Regions from separate parts of the Streptomyces sp. HSW2009 genome, predicted to be linked through region 1. Evidence: predicted binding sites of a transcription regulator. Region 1 holds the regulator's gene; each other region holds the start of a gene.
The links. The regulator HspR, encoded in region 1, represses chaperone genes until heat shock. The targets are predictions, from matches to a motif close to TTGAGNNNNNNNNNCTCAA.
Positions count from the first base shown of each region.

Region 2: clpB (ATP-dependent chaperone ClpB) is a predicted target of HspR. The motif match lies at 2,413-2,431, and genes of this name have one in related genera.
Region 3: lon (endopeptidase La) is a predicted target of HspR. The motif match lies at 3,895-3,913, and genes of this name have one in related genera.

Region 1 is NZ_JBEHZD010000152.1:3,873-9,492, reverse strand. Features, by position in the region: gene AAHZ94_RS14165 (aldo/keto reductase) at 1-1,038, shown strand, start outside; tRNA gene AAHZ94_RS14160 (tRNA-Trp) at 1,501-1,573, shown strand; gene AAHZ94_RS14155 (heat shock protein transcriptional repressor HspR) at 2,146-2,616, opposite strand; gene dnaJ (molecular chaperone DnaJ) at 2,618-3,805, opposite strand; partial or broken gene grpE (nucleotide exchange factor GrpE) at 3,854-4,604, opposite strand; gene dnaK (molecular chaperone DnaK) at 4,601-5,620, opposite strand, start outside.
Region 2 is NZ_JBEHZD010000028.1:1,170-6,789, forward strand. Features, by position in the region: gene clpB (ATP-dependent chaperone ClpB) at 1-2,334, opposite strand, end outside; gene AAHZ94_RS03940 (hypothetical protein) at 2,872-3,381, shown strand; gene AAHZ94_RS03945 (pyridoxamine 5'-phosphate oxidase family protein) at 3,553-3,957, shown strand; gene AAHZ94_RS03950 (DUF3995 domain-containing protein) at 4,082-4,594, opposite strand; gene AAHZ94_RS03955 (hypothetical protein) at 4,879-5,082, opposite strand; gene AAHZ94_RS03960 (methyltransferase domain-containing protein) at 5,072-5,620, opposite strand, start outside.
Region 3 is NZ_JBEHZD010000019.1:24,810-30,429, forward strand. Features, by position in the region: gene AAHZ94_RS02825 (sensor histidine kinase) at 1-985, opposite strand, end outside; gene AAHZ94_RS02830 (MMPL family transporter) at 1,126-3,339, opposite strand; gene lon (endopeptidase La) at 3,936-5,620, shown strand, end outside.

The DNA.
Region 1 (5,620 bases):
CTGGGGCGTACGGGGATCGAAGTCAGCACGTACTGCCTGGGCACGATGATGTTCGGTTCCGTGGGCAACGAGGACCACGACGCGTCGGTGCGGGCCATCCACACCGCGCTCGATGCGGGCATCAACTTCGTCGACACCGCGGACATGTACTCCGCGGGCGAGTCGGAGACGATCGTCGGCAAGGCGTTGCAGGGCCGGCGCGATGACGTCGTGCTCGCGACGAAGGTGTACTTCCCGATGGGCGAGGACCCCAACCGGCGCGGCAACGGCCGCCGTTGGATCACCCAGGCGGTGGAGGAGAGCCTGAAGCGGCTCGACACCGACTGGATCGACCTCTACCAGGTGCACAGGTTCGACCCGCGGACCGACCTCGAAGAGACCCTGGGCGTACTGGGTGACCTGGTCACGCAGGGCAAGATCCGCGCCTTCGGCAGCTCCACGTTCCCGGCCGAGCGAATCGCCGAATCCCACCACGTGGCGGAGCGCCGCGCCCTGCCCAGGTTCCGCACCGAACAGCCCCCGTACTCGCTGCTCGGCCGCGGCGTGGAGACCGCGGTACTGCCGACCTGCCAGCGGTACGAGATGGGCGTACTGACCTGGAGTCCGCTGGCCAGCGGCCTGCTCACCGGCAAGTACCGCGCGGGCCGGCCCATCGACCTGACCGTGGGCCGCGCCGCGCTCAGCCCGCACCGCTTCGACCAGTCGATCCCGGAGAACGTCGCCAAGCTGGACACGGTCGAGCAGTTCGCCCTACTGGCCGAAGAGTTGGGCTGCACCCTCCCGGAACTGGCCATAGCCTTCCCGCTGGCCCACCCCGCAGTCACCTCGGTCATCATCGGCCCGCGCACCCAGGAACAGGTGGAGAGCCTCCTGAAGGGCGCCACCCTCACCCTGGACGACGCGACCCTGGACCGCATCGACGAAATAGTCCCCCCAGGCGTCGACCGCTACCAGGTAGACGGCGTCTGGCGCCCCGACTCCCTGACGAACCCTGCGACACGCCGCCGAGCAGTGGGGGACAGGGCGGCGGGGGAGTAACACGCGGATCGCAGGCGAGGACGGCCCGGATCGCACGCGAGGACGGCCCGGGTCGCGGGGTGCGGAGTGGCCCGGGCCCGCGGCCCACCCCGGTACGGCCCCGCCCCCGAACCAGCCGCCCCGCCCGCCGCGGAGCACACCCCGATCGCCTCGAAGCGTCATCGGCCCCGCCGGACCGGATCAACCGCCCCGTACGGCTCTGCGCCCCCCGAGCACGCGCCCCGCGCACCCGGCACCCCCGTGCTCCACCGCCCCACCCGGCCGCAGCCCGGCTCCTCCCACGGCCACCCCGCCGGGGATACCGCCAGACGGGCGACTCGCATTCCTCGCTTTCTCGCCCATCTCCCCGCATTCCTCACTGCGTTGAAAACCCTGGACCGTCCCGTACCCGCCCCGCAGCGCGCACCGCGCAACAAACCGTTGGTTAGCCGCTGGTGAGCCGTGGCAAGCTACAGCTACCGAAGGGGCGTAGCTCAATTGGCAGAGCACCGGTCTCCAAAACCGAAGGCTGTAGGTTCGATTCCTGCCGCCCCTGCTAGATCGACCGAGGTCAGCGCGGCATCGCGCGCCCGTCCGGCAGGCGTTCCAGCCCTTGCCGGCCCCACATGGGTCCGCGTCCGCCGTACGACCCCTGGGCGTCCGTGATCTCCTCCCAGTGGGCCTTTGCCCCAGCACACGCCCCCTCGGGGGGCCAACATGCTCCGGCCGAACGGCATCAGAGCGAGCGGCATCAGAGCGAGCAGCATCAGAGCGTACGGCGTCGGCGGTGTACGACATCAGGGCGTACGCGACGCTGCGGCGCGGGCTCGCGCGTTCGGCGCGGCTGGCCAGCCCGTCGCGTTCCCGGCCGCCGCGCAGCGCCATCGCACCCGCCCCGCCACGCATCCCCACAACACAGCAGGTCCGCCACCCCCGAAGGGCGACGGACCTACCGTTCGCTATGACTCAACGGCTCAACACTGACTGACCTTGACGACCCGCAGCCGTCACGAGCACACCCGCCACCAGCACACCGGCAACGAACGCTCGCGACGAGCACACCGCCACGAACGCTCGCGACGAGCACGCGCCTCCCGCGCATCCCGTCACCGGCCGCCCGGCCGCCCGTCAGTCCTGGCCCGGCCTGCGCGGGCGCCACACCACCAGGGCGCTGGTCTGCTGGACCTGGTCGTAGGGGACCAGGTCGCGGCGGTACGAGGCGTGGACGGCGGCCTCGCGCTGCTGCATGGCCGCCGCGGCGCCCTCCACGGCCTGCTGGAGTTCGGCGACCCGCTGCTGGAGCGCGGCCACTTGATTTTCCAGTTCGATGATCCGCTTGATGCCGGCGAGGTTGATGCCCTCGTCCTGGCTGAGCGCCTGGACCTGGCGGAGCAGGTTGATGTCACGGGCCGAGTAGCGGCGCCCGCGGCCCGCCGTGCGGTCCGGCGAGACCAGGCCGAGGCGGTCGTACTGGCGCAGGGTCTGCGGGTGCAGACCGGAGAGTTGGGCGGCGACCGAGATGACGTACACCGGTGAGTCGTCGGTCAGCTCGTACGGATTGCGGCTGTTGCCGCCGGGGCGGGTGCCTCGGCCGTCCATCTCATTCTCCCTTCGCGGCCTGGAACAGCTCGGCCCGCGGGTCTTCACCCGCCGTGGCGTCGCGGTAGTTCTCCAGCGCGTCGCGCGCCTTGTCGTTCAGCTCGGTCGGCACCGTCACCTCTATGGTGACCAGCAGATCGCCCCGCGTGCCGTCCTTGCGGGTGGCACCCTTGCCACGGGCCCGCATCGTACGTCCGCTGGGGGTGCCGGCGGGCAGCTTCAGGGTGACCGGCGGGCCGCCCAACGTGGGGACCTTGACCTCGCCGCCGAGAGCCGCCTCGTCGAAGGTGACCGGGACCGTGACGGTCAGGTTGTCGCCCTTGCGGCCGAAGACCGGGTGGGCGTCCACATGCACCACGACGTACAGATCGCCGGCCGGGCCACCGGTCTCGCCCGGGGCACCCTTGCCGCGCAACCGGATGCGCTGGCCGTCGCTGACCCCGGCCGGGATGCGGACCTGCATGGTGCGCGAGGAACGGGCCCGGCCGCTGCCCTTGCACTCCTCGCACGGGTCCTGGGCGATCAGGCCCCGGCCCCGGCACTCCACGCACGGGTCGGTGAGCGAGAACCCGCCGCCACCGCCCCGGCTGACCTGCCCGGTGCCGACGCAGGTCGGGCAGACCCGCGGGGTGCCGTTCTTGTCGCCGGTGCCCTGGCACGCCTTGCACGGCGCCTGGCTGGACATCCGCAGCGGCACCGTCGCGCCGTCGACCGCCTCGGTGAAGCTGAGCGTCACCTCGGACTCGATGTCCTGACCGCGCCGCGGCTGCGCCCGCGGCCCCGCACCGCTGCGGTTGAACAGGCCGCCGAACACGTCCCCGATCCCGCCGCCGAAGCCGCCGGCCCCGGGCTGGCCGCCCTGCGGACCGCCGCCCCCGAAGAGGTCGCCGAGGTCGAAGTTGAAGCTGCCGGTGCCCCCGGGGCCGCCGGGACCGGGGCGGAAGCCACCGTTCCCGAACAGCGCCCGGGCCTCGTCGTACTCCTTGCGGCGCTTGGGGTCGGCGAGGACGTCATTGGCTTCGGAGATCTCCTTGAAGCGCTCCTCGGCCTTGGCGTCACCGGTGTTGGCGTCCGGGTGGAACTCGCGGGCGAGCTTCCGGTACGCCTTCTTGATCTCGGCCTCGGTGGCGTCCTTGGGGACGCCGAGGACCTTGTAGTAGTCCTTCTCGACGAAGTCCTTGGTGCTCATCCTCGACGTCCCTCCTCTCCGTACGTCACGTCAGCTCCGTACGCCACGTCAGCCCTCGTCCGGGCCACCGTTCTCCTCGTCAGACGCGTCTTCACCCGTCCCTGCCTGAGCGCCACCGGACGTGGCGCCGGGCTGCGGTTCGGCGACGGCCACCCGCGCGGGGCGGATCGTCCGTTCGCCGATGCGATACCCCGGCTGGAGGATCGACACGCACGTGGTTTCGGTGACGTCCGGCGCGTAACTGTGCATCAGCGCCTCGTGCACCAGCGGGTCGAAGGGCTCGCCCTCCTTGCCGAACTGCTGGAGGCCCATCTTGGCGACCACCGTCTCCAGCGACTCGGCCACCGACTTGAAGCCGCCGACCAGTTCGCCGTGGTCCCGGGCGCGACCGATGTCGTCGAGCACCGGCAGCAGCTCGGAGAGCAGGTTCGCCGCGGCGATCTCCTTGACCGCGACCCGGTCCCGCTCCACCCGGCGGCGGTAGTTCTGGTACTCCGCCTGGAGGCGCTGGAGGTCAGCGGTGCGCTCGCTGAGGGCCGTACGGACCTGGTCGAGCTGAGCCGTCAGCGCCACGTCGTGCTGTGCTTTCTCGTCGAGGCCGGCATCTGGTGCGTCCCCGGCCGAGGCCGGGGGGGGCCCCCCCCCCGGGGGGCCCCCCCCCCCCCCCCCCGGCCCCCCCCCCCCCCGGGGGGGGGCGGCCGGGGCCCCCCCCCCCCGCCCCGCCCCCCCGGGGGGCGTCGGAGGTGGCGTCGGAAGGGACGTCGGGCTGCTCGTCGAAGCCCGGAGTCTCTTCCGTCACGCGGCACCGCCCTGGCGGTTGTCCTTCTCGTCGTCGACGATCTCGGCGTCCACGACGTCGTCGTCCTTGGCCTGACCGGCACCGGCGGCACCGGCGGCGTCGGCACCCGGGGCGCCGGCAGCGGCCTGGCCGTCGGCGTACAGCGCCTGGCCGAGCTTCTGGCTGACCGTCGCGACCTTCTCGGTGGCCTCGCGGATCGCGGCGTTGTCCTCGCCCTTGAGCTTCTCCTTCAGCTCAGTGACGGCGGCCTCCACCTCGCCCTTGACGTCGCCCGGGACCTTCTCCTCGTTGTCCTTGAGGAACTTCTCGGTCTGGTAGACGAGCTGCTCGGCCTGGTTGCGGGTCTCCGCGGCCTCGCGGCGCTTGTGGTCCTCGTCCGCGTACTGCTCGGCCTCGCGCATCATGCGCTCGATGTCGTCCTTCGGCAGCGCGGAGCCGCCGGTGACGGTCATCCGCTGCTCCTTGCCGGTGCCCAGGTCCTTGGCGGACACGTGCATGATGCCGTTGGCGTCGATGTCGAAGGTGACCTCGATCTGCGGCACGTTGCGCGGCGCCGGCGGCAGGCCGGTCAGCTCGAACATGCCGAGCTTCTTGTTGTACGCGGCGATCTCGCGCTCGCCCTGGTAGACCTGGATCTGCACGGACGGCTGGTTGTCCTCGGCCGTCGTGAAGATCTCCGAGCGCTTGGTCGGGATCGTGGTGTTGCGCTCGATCAGCTTGGTCATGATGCCGCCCTTGGTCTCGATGCCAAGCGACAGCGGGGTGACGTCGAGCAGCAGGACGTCCTTGACCTCACCCTTGAGCACACCGGCCTGGAGCGCGGCACCGATGGCCACGACCTCGTCCGGGTTGACGCCCTTGTTGGCGTCCTGGCCGCCGGTGAGCTCCTTGACGAGCTCGGCGACGGCGGGCATCCGGGTGGAGCCACCGACGAGCACCACGTGGTCGATCTCGGACAGCGCGATGCCGGCGTCCTTGATGACGTTGTGGAAGGGGGTCTTGCAGCGCTCCAGCAG
Region 2 (5,620 bases), on a different contig from region 1:
GCGGCGGAGCTGCCCGGTGCCCAGGGCGTGGAAGACGACGAGGTCGTCCAGCCGGTTCAGGAACTCGGGCCGGAACGAGGCCCGCACCGTCTCCAGCACCTTCTCCCGCTTCTGCTCCTCCTTCAGCAGCGGATCGACCAGGAACGTCGAGCCGAGGTTGGAGGTGAGGATGAGGATGGTGTTGCGGAAGTCGACGGTGCGGCCCTGGCCGTCGGTCAGCCGCCCGTCGTCCAGCACCTGGAGCAGCACGTCGAAGACCTCGTGGTGCGCCTTCTCCACCTCGTCGAGCAGCACCACCGTGTACGGGCGCCGGCGCACCGCCTCGGTGAGCTGGCCGCCCTCCTCGTACCCGACGTAGCCGGGCGGGGCGCCGACCAGGCGGGCCACCGAGTGCTTCTCGCCGTACTCGCTCATGTCGATGCGGACCATGGCCCGCTCGTCGTCGAAGAGGAAGTCGGCGAGCGCCTTGGCCAGCTCGGTCTTGCCGACGCCGGTCGGGCCGAGGAAGAGGAAGGAGCCGGTGGGCCGGTCGGGGTCGGCGATGCCCGCGCGGGTACGCCGCACGGCGTCGGAGACGGCCCGTACCGCCTCCTGCTGACCGATCAGCCGGCGGCCGAGTTCGTCCTCCATGCGCAGCAGCTTCTGCGTCTCGCCCTCCAGGAGGCGGCCGGCCGGGATGCCGGTCCAGGAGGCGACGACGTCGGCGATGTCGTCCGGGCCGACCTCCTCCTTGACCATCTTGTCCCGGCCGCCCTTCTTGGCCTCTTCCTCCGCCTCCGCCGCGGCGGCGAGCTCCCGCTCCACGGACGGGATCTCGCCGTACAACAGCTTGGACGCGGCGTCGAAGTCGCCGTCGCGCTGGGCGCGCTCGGCCTGGCCGTGCAGTTCGTCCAGGCGCTCCTTGAGCTCGCCGACCCGGTTGAGGCCCTGCTTCTCCTTTTCCCAGCGGGCGCCGAGGCCGCGCAGCTCCTCCTCCTTGTCGGCGAGGTCGCGGCGCAGCTTCTCCAGACGCTGCTTGCTGGCCTCGTCCGACTCGTTGCCCAGCGCCAACTCCTCCATCCGCAGCCGGTCCACGGCGCGCTGCAACTCGTCGATCTCCACGGGCGAGGAGTCGATCTCCATGCGCAGCCGCGACGCCGCCTCGTCCACCAGGTCGATGGCCTTGTCGGGCAGGAAGCGCGAGGTGATGTACCGGTCGGAGAGGGTGGCCGCGGCGACCAGTGCGGCATCGGCGATCTGCACCTTGTGGTGCGCCTCGTACCGGCCCTTGAGGCCGCGCAGGATCGCGATCGAGTCCTCCACGGACGGCTCGGCGACCAGCACCTGCTGGAACCTGCGCTCCAGCGCCGGGTCCTTCTCGATCCGCTCCCGGTACTCGTCGAGCGTGGTCGCGCCGACCATCCGCAGCTCGCCGCGGGCCAGCATGGGCTTGAGCATGTTGCCGGCGTCCATCGCGGAGTCGCCGCCGGCGCCCGCGCCGACGACGGTGTGCAGCTCGTCGATGAAGGTGATGATGCGGCCCTCGCTCGACTTGATCTCGGCGAGCACGGTCTTCAGCCGCTCTTCGAACTCGCCGCGGTACTTGGCGCCCGCGACCATCGCGCCGAGGTCGAGCGAGACGAGCTGCTTGTCCTTCAGCGACTCGGGCACGTCGCCCTTGATGATGCGCTGCGCGAGCCCCTCCACGACGGCGGTCTTGCCGACGCCCGGCTCACCGATGAGCACCGGGTTGTTCTTCGTGCGCCGCGAGAGCACCTGCACCACGCGCCGGATCTCCTGGTCCCGGCCGATGACCGGGTCGAGCTTGCCGTCGCGCGCGGCGGCCGTGAGGTCCGTACCGAACTTCTCCAGCGCCTTGTACGTGCCCTCCGGGTCCCGGCTGGTCACCCGCGTTCCGCCCCTGCTGGTCTCGAAGGCGTCGAGCAGCCGCTTGGCGCTCGCCCCCTGCTGGTTGAGGAGCTCCCCGCTCGGCCCGCCCTTGGCGGCGATGCCGATGAGCAGGTGCTCGGTGGAAATGTACGCGTCGCCGAGCTCCTTGGCACGGCGCGTGGCGTCGGCGATCACGGCGAGCAGGTCGCGGCTCGGCTGTGGCGGCGCGACGGTCGAACCCTGCACGCTCGGCAGCGCGGCGAGCTGCCGCTCGGCCCCGGAGCGCAAGGTGGCCGCGTCGGCGTCGACGCTGGCCAACAGGTCCATCAGGTTCTCGTTGTCCTGCCCCCCGAGCAGGGCGAGCAGCAGATGGGCGGGGGTCAGATCGGCGTGCCCGCCCGCCACGGCACGCTCATTGGCGGCGCTCAGCGCCTCCTGGCTCTTATTGGTCAGCTCGGCATCCACGGTCGCGCTCCTCCTCGCTCATCGACCACGGTTCCACCATCCTGCGTCATCATCTTGCCTTAGCAACCGTACAGTAAGTTGAGTCTATCCCGCTCAACTTATTTTGTCGTGCTGGGCTTGGGTTTGGTGAGGGACCTTGGTGAGGTGAGCGGGCTTCCCGCTGGGGGGGGTGGGCTTGAAGCTGGGTGGACGGGCGTGCGCGGGGTGGGTCTCCCGCCAGGGTGGCGGGCCCGCTGCCGGGTGGTGGGCCCGGGGGTGAGTTTCGGTACGCGCCGGGGTGGTGGCGGGCTTCCCGCTGGGTGGTGGGCTCGGGGCGGTGGGATGTCGGTACGCGCCGGAGGGAGGGTCACCACCGTGGCCCGCGCCGCACCGCGAGGAAAGCGGGGCGGCGGCACGGAAGGTGTCTCGGTACGCGCCGGCGGACGCCGGCGGCCGGACGGCGCGCGGCTGGCGCATTCACGGAATGGCCGCTTGGGTATGCCTACGACGATCGTCCAGCGGAGTGAGACGCGAGGACCACGGGGGCGGGCCAGGCTGATGAGTGACCATCCGAGACCCAGCGCCGTCCGACACCCCTGGGGCCCGCCCCACCGGATGCTGGCGGCGTTCGCGCTGCTCCTCGCCCTGATCGGCGCGATCACGGTATGGGTCGGCAGGAGCGCACACCGCCTCGCCACCGGTAAGACGGCGACCGTCCGCACGATAGAGCGGTGCGCGACGGACGTCGTCCGGCGGCCGGCGGCGCACTGCGGCAGCGAGTGGGTGTTCCCCGACGGCCGCACCGGCCACGGCAAGGTCAGCGACCCTCCGGTGGTCGTCGGCGACAAGATATTCGCGGGCAAGGACTGGGCCTACACCTCAAGCAGCCCCCTGCACCGCTCGGTGTGGCTGCCCGGCTCCGTACTCTGCCTGCTCACCCTCGGCACTGTGGCGCTGGCCATCAGCTACCGCATCGACACCCGCCCCCAACCCCCGGGCCCCACCCCACCCAGCGGCCAGCCCTCACCGACCACCCCACTACCGACCACCACGCCCCCACCAGCCTGACCCACCCACCACCTCACACCCACTCACCCACCCCCGCCCACAGCCACAGCCACAGCCACCACACCCCCGGCCCCCGGCCCCCGGCCCCCGGCCCCCGGACCCCACACCCACACCCACACCCACACCCACAGCTAAAACCGCCCCACCCCACCCCCGATTACGCTTCCCACCATGGCCATCGACCTCGATCACCCCGACCCCGCCTACCTCGCGTTCTGGCGCGAACGCCACGTCTGCACGCTGACCACGCCGCGCCGCAACGGCACCCCCCACGTCACGCCGGCGGGGGTGACGTACGACCCGGTGGCCAAGGTCGCCCGGGTGATCTGTAGCGGTTCGAGCACCAAGGCGGGCAACGTGTTGGCCGCCGGCCCGGACGGGGCGCGGGTGGCGGTCTGCCAGTTCGACGGCGCCCGCTGGGCCACCCTGGAGGGCCGGGCCCGGGTCACCACGGACCCGGCGGCCATCGCCGAAGCCGAACGCCGCTACACGGAACGGTATGGCCGCACCCCGCGCCACAACCCGGGCCGGGTGGCCATAGAGATCACCGTGACCCGCGCGATGGGGCGGGCCTAGCGGCTGGCGGCTGGCGGCTGGCGGCTGGCGGCTGGCGGCTGGCGCTGAACGTACGGGACCCCCGACCGATGGGGTTCGGTCGAGGGCCTGTCGTACGGGTCCGGAATGTGCCCACCGCCGCGGCTCAACGCCCCCGCTGCTGGCGCAACATCGCTCGCCGGCCGAGCGTGGCCAGACCGAAGAGCACGCCGCCGACCAGGAAGAAGGGCTCGTACAGGAAGGTCGCGAAGGTGCCCATGGCATCGAAGTCACCCTTCTCGCGCGAGCCGGTGGCAAGCCCCACCCAGTCCGGGACGGACGGCGTCGGGTGAACCAGCAGGATCGCGGTGGTGCCCCAGAGGGCGAGGCCGACGAGCTTGGCCGACAGCCGGGCGCCCCAGGGTTGGACGATCGCCAGGGCGAGCGCGGCGGCGACGGCGCAGGCCGGGATGGCGAGGATGTCGATCACCAGCAGCGGCACGTTGCTGGTGACGGAGAGCCCGTCCGGCAGCCCGACCCGCCCGCCGAACAGCCAGTAGACGTGTACGACGCCGAAGACGACGGACCAGGTGGCGGCGGCGTAGGCGGAGATCCGGAGGGCCGAACCGGGGACGCCGGCCGGACGGGAATCGGTGCTTGCGAGGCTCGTGGTGGGCATGGGTCAACCTTGGCCCGCCGGGCATGCCTCGCGAGTCAGCCAGCAGGTCGGACTCGGTCCCTACCGCGGAATGACGGACTCAACCCGGAGAGGGAGTTCGGCCGGCAGTGAGGATCAACTTTAGTTATCAGCCCGACGGTTCCCCCACCCCTCACCTGCGACGAACCGAACCGCCACGCGACCGCCCAACCCCGCAAACCCGCTGGTCACAGCAGTATTCGAGCGGCGCGAGGAAGCCCACGACCTTTGGTGAGCCGTTCCGGCCCCGGGCACCGGGTGGGTCGTCAGGCGAGGACACCGACGCGGGCGGCGAGTCCACGCAGTTCGGTGGTGGTGCGCCCGGCGACCAACAGCCCCGAGACCAGGGACTTCACCGCGGGACGAGCGTGCGTCTCCTCCGGGGCGTGGTGCTCGGCGGCCAGCAGCGCACGGACGCGGGGGTAGGCGGTGGTTGGCCCGGTCCCACCCCGCGCCCCACTACCCCACACCCAGCGCCCACCCCCGCTCCGGGTCGCCCGCCCACGCGCGGTGGCCGTGCTCCGAAACCGTCAGCCCGAACTCGAACAACTCCGGCCGACCTGCACGGTCCCACCAGTCCAGTGCCGCAGCGGTCTCGTCGGCCAGATCGCGCGGACCCCACTGGTACGTCGTGCCGTCGCCCGCCGCGAAGGCCCAGGAGTCGGGGCCGCACCACCAGTGCGCGCCGTCCTGCGCCCAGTGCGCCACGTCCGCCATCCGCATCCCCACCGCGAACTCGGCGTGCGGGGTGCCCAACAGGTCGACGTCGACCGCGCTGCGGCTGCGCCGACTGGCGTCCCAGCTTTCGGCGGAGAACACGGCGTCGATACGGGGCCGGGCCCGCTGGCCGCGTACGGACATGAAGGTGGTGGCCCCCACGAAGCGCCCAGAGGCCGTGCCCTGGTCCGACACGACCAGGCGCACCAGGCCGTGTGAGCAAAAGGCGGTCCTGAAGGGGGCCAGGATCAAACCGCCCGGCCCCGTCTGCTCCACCCACGCCCACGGCAC
Region 3 (5,620 bases), on a different contig from region 1:
AGCGGAGCCGCACTCGGGCGGTGTGGTCGGCGGCATGTTTGGTGGCGTTGGTCAGGGCTTCTTGGATGATGCGGTAGGCGGTCAGGTCGACTCCAGGAGACAGGGGTCGGGCCTCTTCCTCGGTGGTGACGGTGACGGCGAGGCCGGCCGATGCGCAGGCCGCGACCAGTTCCGGTAGGCGGTCCAGGCCCGGGGTGGGCGCCAGCGGGTCGGCGACTGGGTCGGCGGTGTGGCGTAGTACGCCCACGGTGGCGCGAAGTTCGAGGAGAGCGGAGGTGGTGGTGCCGACCAGGTCGGCGAGGATCTTGCGGGTCTGGTCGGGCTGGGTGGTGGCGAGGTGGGCGGCGGTCCCGGCCTGGGCGTGGGCGACGGCCATGTGGTGGGCGACGGCGTCGTGGAGTTCGCGGGCGATGCGCATGCGCTCCTCGGCGACGCGGAGTCGTGCCTCCTCTTCGCGGGTGCGTTCGGCGTGCGCAGCGCGTGCCTTGACGGATTCGAGGTAGGCGCGTCGGAAGCGGCTCGTACCGCCAAGGGACACCGGCAGCAGGAGCCACAGGATTGTGCCCACGGTCCTGAGGACGAAGTCGTCGCCGAGCGGTGCAGCCGCCAGTGAGGTGGCCACCAGTACGGCCACGGTGGCGGAGCCGTAGATGTTCGTGGTGCGTGAGTCGGTGAGCGCGGCGACCCAGTACAAGGCGGTCATGACGGGGGCCAGCAGCAGGGGGCTCGGCAGATATCCGCGGGCAGTCAGCACAGCCGCCGCCGTGGCGGGGGCCGCCAGGGTGGCACGCGGATGGCTGCGGGCTGCCAGGACGGCCGCGCCGGAAAGGACGAGGATCCAGGCGGGCCACAAGGCACGTGGAGGGGAGGATTCAGATGTACTTATCTGGGCCCCGAAGAGGGTGCAGACGCACAACGCCACCGCCGTCACCACGTCGGTGGGGCGGGTATGGCGTTCCGCGCGCCGTTCGAGGTTGCTGGTCATCGGGCTCTCCGTGTGGGGGTGTGCCGAGGTCCATGGTCGCCGATGGGGACGAAGGCGGAAGCGCGGACCGCCCGAGGCACCGTGCCCGGGCGGTCCGGTGGGCGGGCGGTCACTTGGGTGCCCGTACCGGCCCGGTCGAGTCAGCTCCGAACTGGTCGGTCCGACTGCCCGAGCGCCTCGCCCTCCACGTCGACGCGGGGCAGGATGCGGCCCAACCAGTCGGGCAGCCACCAGGCCCGTGTCCCGAGCAGGGCCAGTACGGCCGGCACGATCGCCATACGAACTACGAAGGCGTCGAAGAGCACCGCGGCGGCCAGGCCGAACCCGAGCATCTTGATCAACGATCCCTCTTCCCCGATGAACCCGGAGAAGACGGCGATCATGATCAGCGCAGCGGCCGTCACCACCCGGGCGCTGTGCCGGAATCCGGACACGACGGCCTGACCAGCGCCTTCGCCGCGGGCGTACGACTCCCGCATCCGAGAGACCAGAAACACCTCGTAGTCCATGGCGAGGCCGAAGACGATGCCCATCATGAAGATCGGCATCAGGCTCATGATCGGCCCGGTCTGCTCCACTCCGAACAGGCTCGCAGCGTGCCCTTCCTGGAAGACCAACACCAGTACGCCCAGCGCCGCCAGTACGGAGAGGACGAAGCCCAGAGCCGCCTTGACCGGCACCAGAACGGATCGGAAGACCACCAGCAGAAGGACCACGGCCAAGCCACCCACTACGACCAGGTACGGCACCAGCGCGGACTGCACCTTCGCCGCGATGTCGATGTTCAGCGCGGTCGTGCCGGTGACCTCGAACGTCGCCGATGCCCGCTCCTCCACGGCTGGACGGTCGTCACGGATCGACTCCACCAGGTCCTTGGTTTTCTCGTCCGTGGGACTGGTCGACGGGGTGGCTCGGAAGACGGCCGTGTCACCAGCTCGGTTGAAGCTGGCGGGCGAGACCGACACGATCCCGTCCGTGCCACCGATCCGGTCCCTGACAATGCGCGCCGCCGCCCGCGGGTTCGGCGCCTGCTGTGCATCCACGACGATGGTGAGCGGCCCATTGAAGCCGGGGCCGAAACCCTCGGCGAGAGCGTCGTAAGCACGGCGTTCGGTGCTGCTGGTGGACTTGGCCTCGTCACCCGGCATGCCAAGTTGCAGCGAGGCCGTCGGCACGGCCAGTGCACCCAGCCCGACCACGCCGAGCACCAGGACCGCCACGGGGCGGCGCAGTACGAAACGGGCCCAGCGCGTACCCAGGTTGGCGCGCCCTTCAGAACTTGGCTCACCACTGTTCGACGGCGCGGCCAGGCCGGCCCCCCGCTGACGGCCCTTGCGAGCCCCGCGTGCCAGTACTGCGTTGGGCCAGAACCCGAGCAGTGCGGGAACGACCGTCAGTGCCACCAGCACGGCGACCGTGACGGCCCCCGCGGCGGCCAGGCCCATCTTCGTCAGCGTGGGTATTCCCACCACCGACAGGCCCGCCAGCGCGATCACCACGGTGACCCCGGCGAACACGACCGCCGACCCGGCGGTCCCCACCGCGACTGCCGCTGCCTCCTGGGCCGCCCGGCCGCGCTCGCGCTCCTCCCGGTAGCGGGACACCACGAACAGGGCGTAGTCGATGCCCACAGCCAGGCCCAACATCATGCCCAGGGTGAGAGTGTCCGCCGACAGCCCCAACGGCCCCGCCAACAACACGATGGCGAAGAGGCTCACGGCAACGCCCACCAGCGCGGTCAGCAGGGGCAGCCCCGCCGCGGCCAGCGATCCGAACGTGATCAGCAGGACGACCGCCGCGGCAGCGAGCCCGATGATCTCCGCGGCCCCGCCGGGCCCGCCGCCGCTGTCCATCGCAGACCCACCGGTCTCCACCGTCAGGCCCGCCGCCCGGGCCCGATCCGTTGCCCCGTTTACCACCGCCCGGCTGGCGTCGGTGACTTCGGAGGACTGCACCCGGTAGGTGACGGTCGCGTACGCCGTCGAACCGTCCTTGCTGACGGCATCCGACTCGAACGGGTCCGTCACATCGGCCACCTGCGAGCCATCGCCCAGCATGCCGACCGCCCCGTCGACGGCTTGTCGGGCCTTGCCCGTGGTCACCTGCTGCCCGTCCGGCGCGACGAAGACGACCCTGGCGGTGGCGCCGTCCGCCGCTGCCCCCGGGAAGCGCTCTTCCAGCAGGTCGAACGCCTGTTGCGCCTCGATTCCCGGCATCGAGAACTCCTCGTCGGAGGGGCCCGACGCCTGTGCGGCGCCCACCGCGACCGCGGCCAGCACCCCCAGCCATATCAGGAGGACCCGCCCACGCCGCCGAAAGGCGCCGCGCCCGAGCCGGTACAGAAATGTCGCCACGTCAGGGTCTCCCTCTCCACAAGCGATGACTGCTCAAGGCTCGCCGGGAGGGGCCCGCCCCGTCGTCATGCGGCTACGGACATTGCGAGCTACTGCATCCGCACCACCCACTACTGAATGCGCAGTAGTCCGCACGACGCCCCGGGCCTGCCGTACGCCTCGGCCGCATGCAGCACCGCCCCTCGCCCAGCCCCGTGAAACGGCCCCGTGCGCTAGTCAGCGGCACGGACGCCACGGCCTGAACGGTCCCGGTGCGCCCAGTAGCCCCCGCCGGGCATGGCACAGCGCGGTGACGGCATCGACACCGGACGCACCGGGATACCGTCCCCCCCCGCTCTGACCAGCAAGCGCCCTTCACCGCCCCAAGGAGGAAGCCCCTGCTCAGGGCGAGACCAACACGGAGTAAAGCGGCCCGACGAAGGGTTCGACAGGAGGAGGCCAGGCAGGAGGCGTCGCCGTGCGATTCCGGGCGCCAGCGTCGCTGGATACCGCAGACCGATTAACTGATCGCTCACAGCGAACAAGGCTCGGGGAACATTGGGAGCCTCACATGCATTGAGTCGATGTAGCTCAACTTGCCTGCCGAAGGGGAGATCATGGCTTCGCTGTCTACACCGCTCACCCTGCCTGTGCTGCCGCTCGACGACGAGGTCGTACTGCCCGGCATGGTCGTGCCGCTCGACCTGACGGACGCCGACGTGCGGGCCGCCGTGGAGGCCGCGCAGGCCGCCGCCAGGTCCGACAGCGGCGCGGCGAGCGGTGCAAAACCACAGGTGCTGCTGGTGCCGAGGATCGAGGGGACCTATGCGGCGGTGGGCACTCTGGGCACCGTCGAACAGGTCGGGCGGCTCTCCGATGGCGACCCGGGCGCGCTGATCCGTGGCGTCCACCGGGTGCGCGTCGGCGCGGGTACCACCGGCCCGGGCGCCGCCCGGTGGGTCGAGGGCACGCCGGTGGAGGAGGCCGGTCCGGATGTCGCGGTGCTGTCCCCCGGTTCTCAGGCCGAGCTCATGAAGGAGTACAAGGCGCTGGCCACGAGCTGGCTACAGAAGCGGGGCGCCTGGCAGGTCGTGGACCGCGTCCAGCAGATCGACGAGGTCTCGCAGCTCGCGGACAACTCGGGCTACCTGCCCTTCCTCTCCGTCGCCCAGCGGCTGGAACTTCTGGAGACACTCGACCCGGTGGCGCGCCTCAAGCTGGCCATGGGCTGGCTCCGCGACCACCTGGCCGAGCAGGACGTAGCCGAATCCATCGCCAAGGACGTACAAGACGGCGTGGACAAGCAGCAGCGCGAATTCCTGCTGCGCCGCCAGCTCGACGCCGTACGCAAGGAACTCGCCGAGCTGAACGGCGACTCCGACGACGAGAGCGGCGACTACCGCACCCGCATCGAAGCGGCTGACCTGCCGGAAAAGGTCCGCGAGGCCGCGCTCAAGGAGGTCGACAAGCTGGAGCGGTCCTCCGACCAGAGCCCCGAGGGTGGCTGGATCCGAACCTGGCTGGACACGGTGCTCGACCTGCCGTGGAACCACCGCACCGAGGACGCCTACGACATCAAGAGCGCCCGACAGGTGCTCGACGCGGACCACGCAGGACTGCACGACGTGAAGGAGCGCATCACCGAGTACCTCGCCGTGCGCAAACGGCGCGCCGACCGCGGTCTGGGCCTGGTCGGCGGTCGCCGAGGAGGCGCCGTGCTGGCGCTCGTCGGTCCCCCCGGCGTCGGCAAGACCTCGCTCGGCGAGTCGGTGGCCCGTGCGATGGGGCGCGAGTTCGTACGCGTCGCCCTGGGCGGCGTCCGGGACGAGGCGGAGATCCGCGGCCACCGGCGCACCTACGTCGGCGCGCTGCCGGGGCGCATCGTCCGGGCGATCAAGGAGGCCGGGTCAATGAACCCGGTGGTGCTGCTCGACGAGATCGACAAGGTGGGTTCCGACTTCCGAGGAGACCCGGCCGCTGCCCTCCTTGAGGTGCTCGACCCGGCGCAGAACCACACGTTCCGGGATCACTACCTGGAGGTTGAACTCGACCTGTCCGACGTCGTCTTCCTGGCCACCGCCAACGTGCTCGAAGCCATCCCGGAGGCGCTGCTCGACCGCATGGACCTGGTGCGCCTCGACGGCTACACGGAGGATGAGAAGGTCACCATCGCCCGCGACCACCTGCTGCCGCGGCAGTTGGAGCGTGCCGGAATCGAGCCGCACGAGGTCGTGGTCGAGGACGAGGCGCTGCGCAAGCTGGCGGGCGAGTACACCCGTGAGGCCGGCGTGCGGAACCTGGA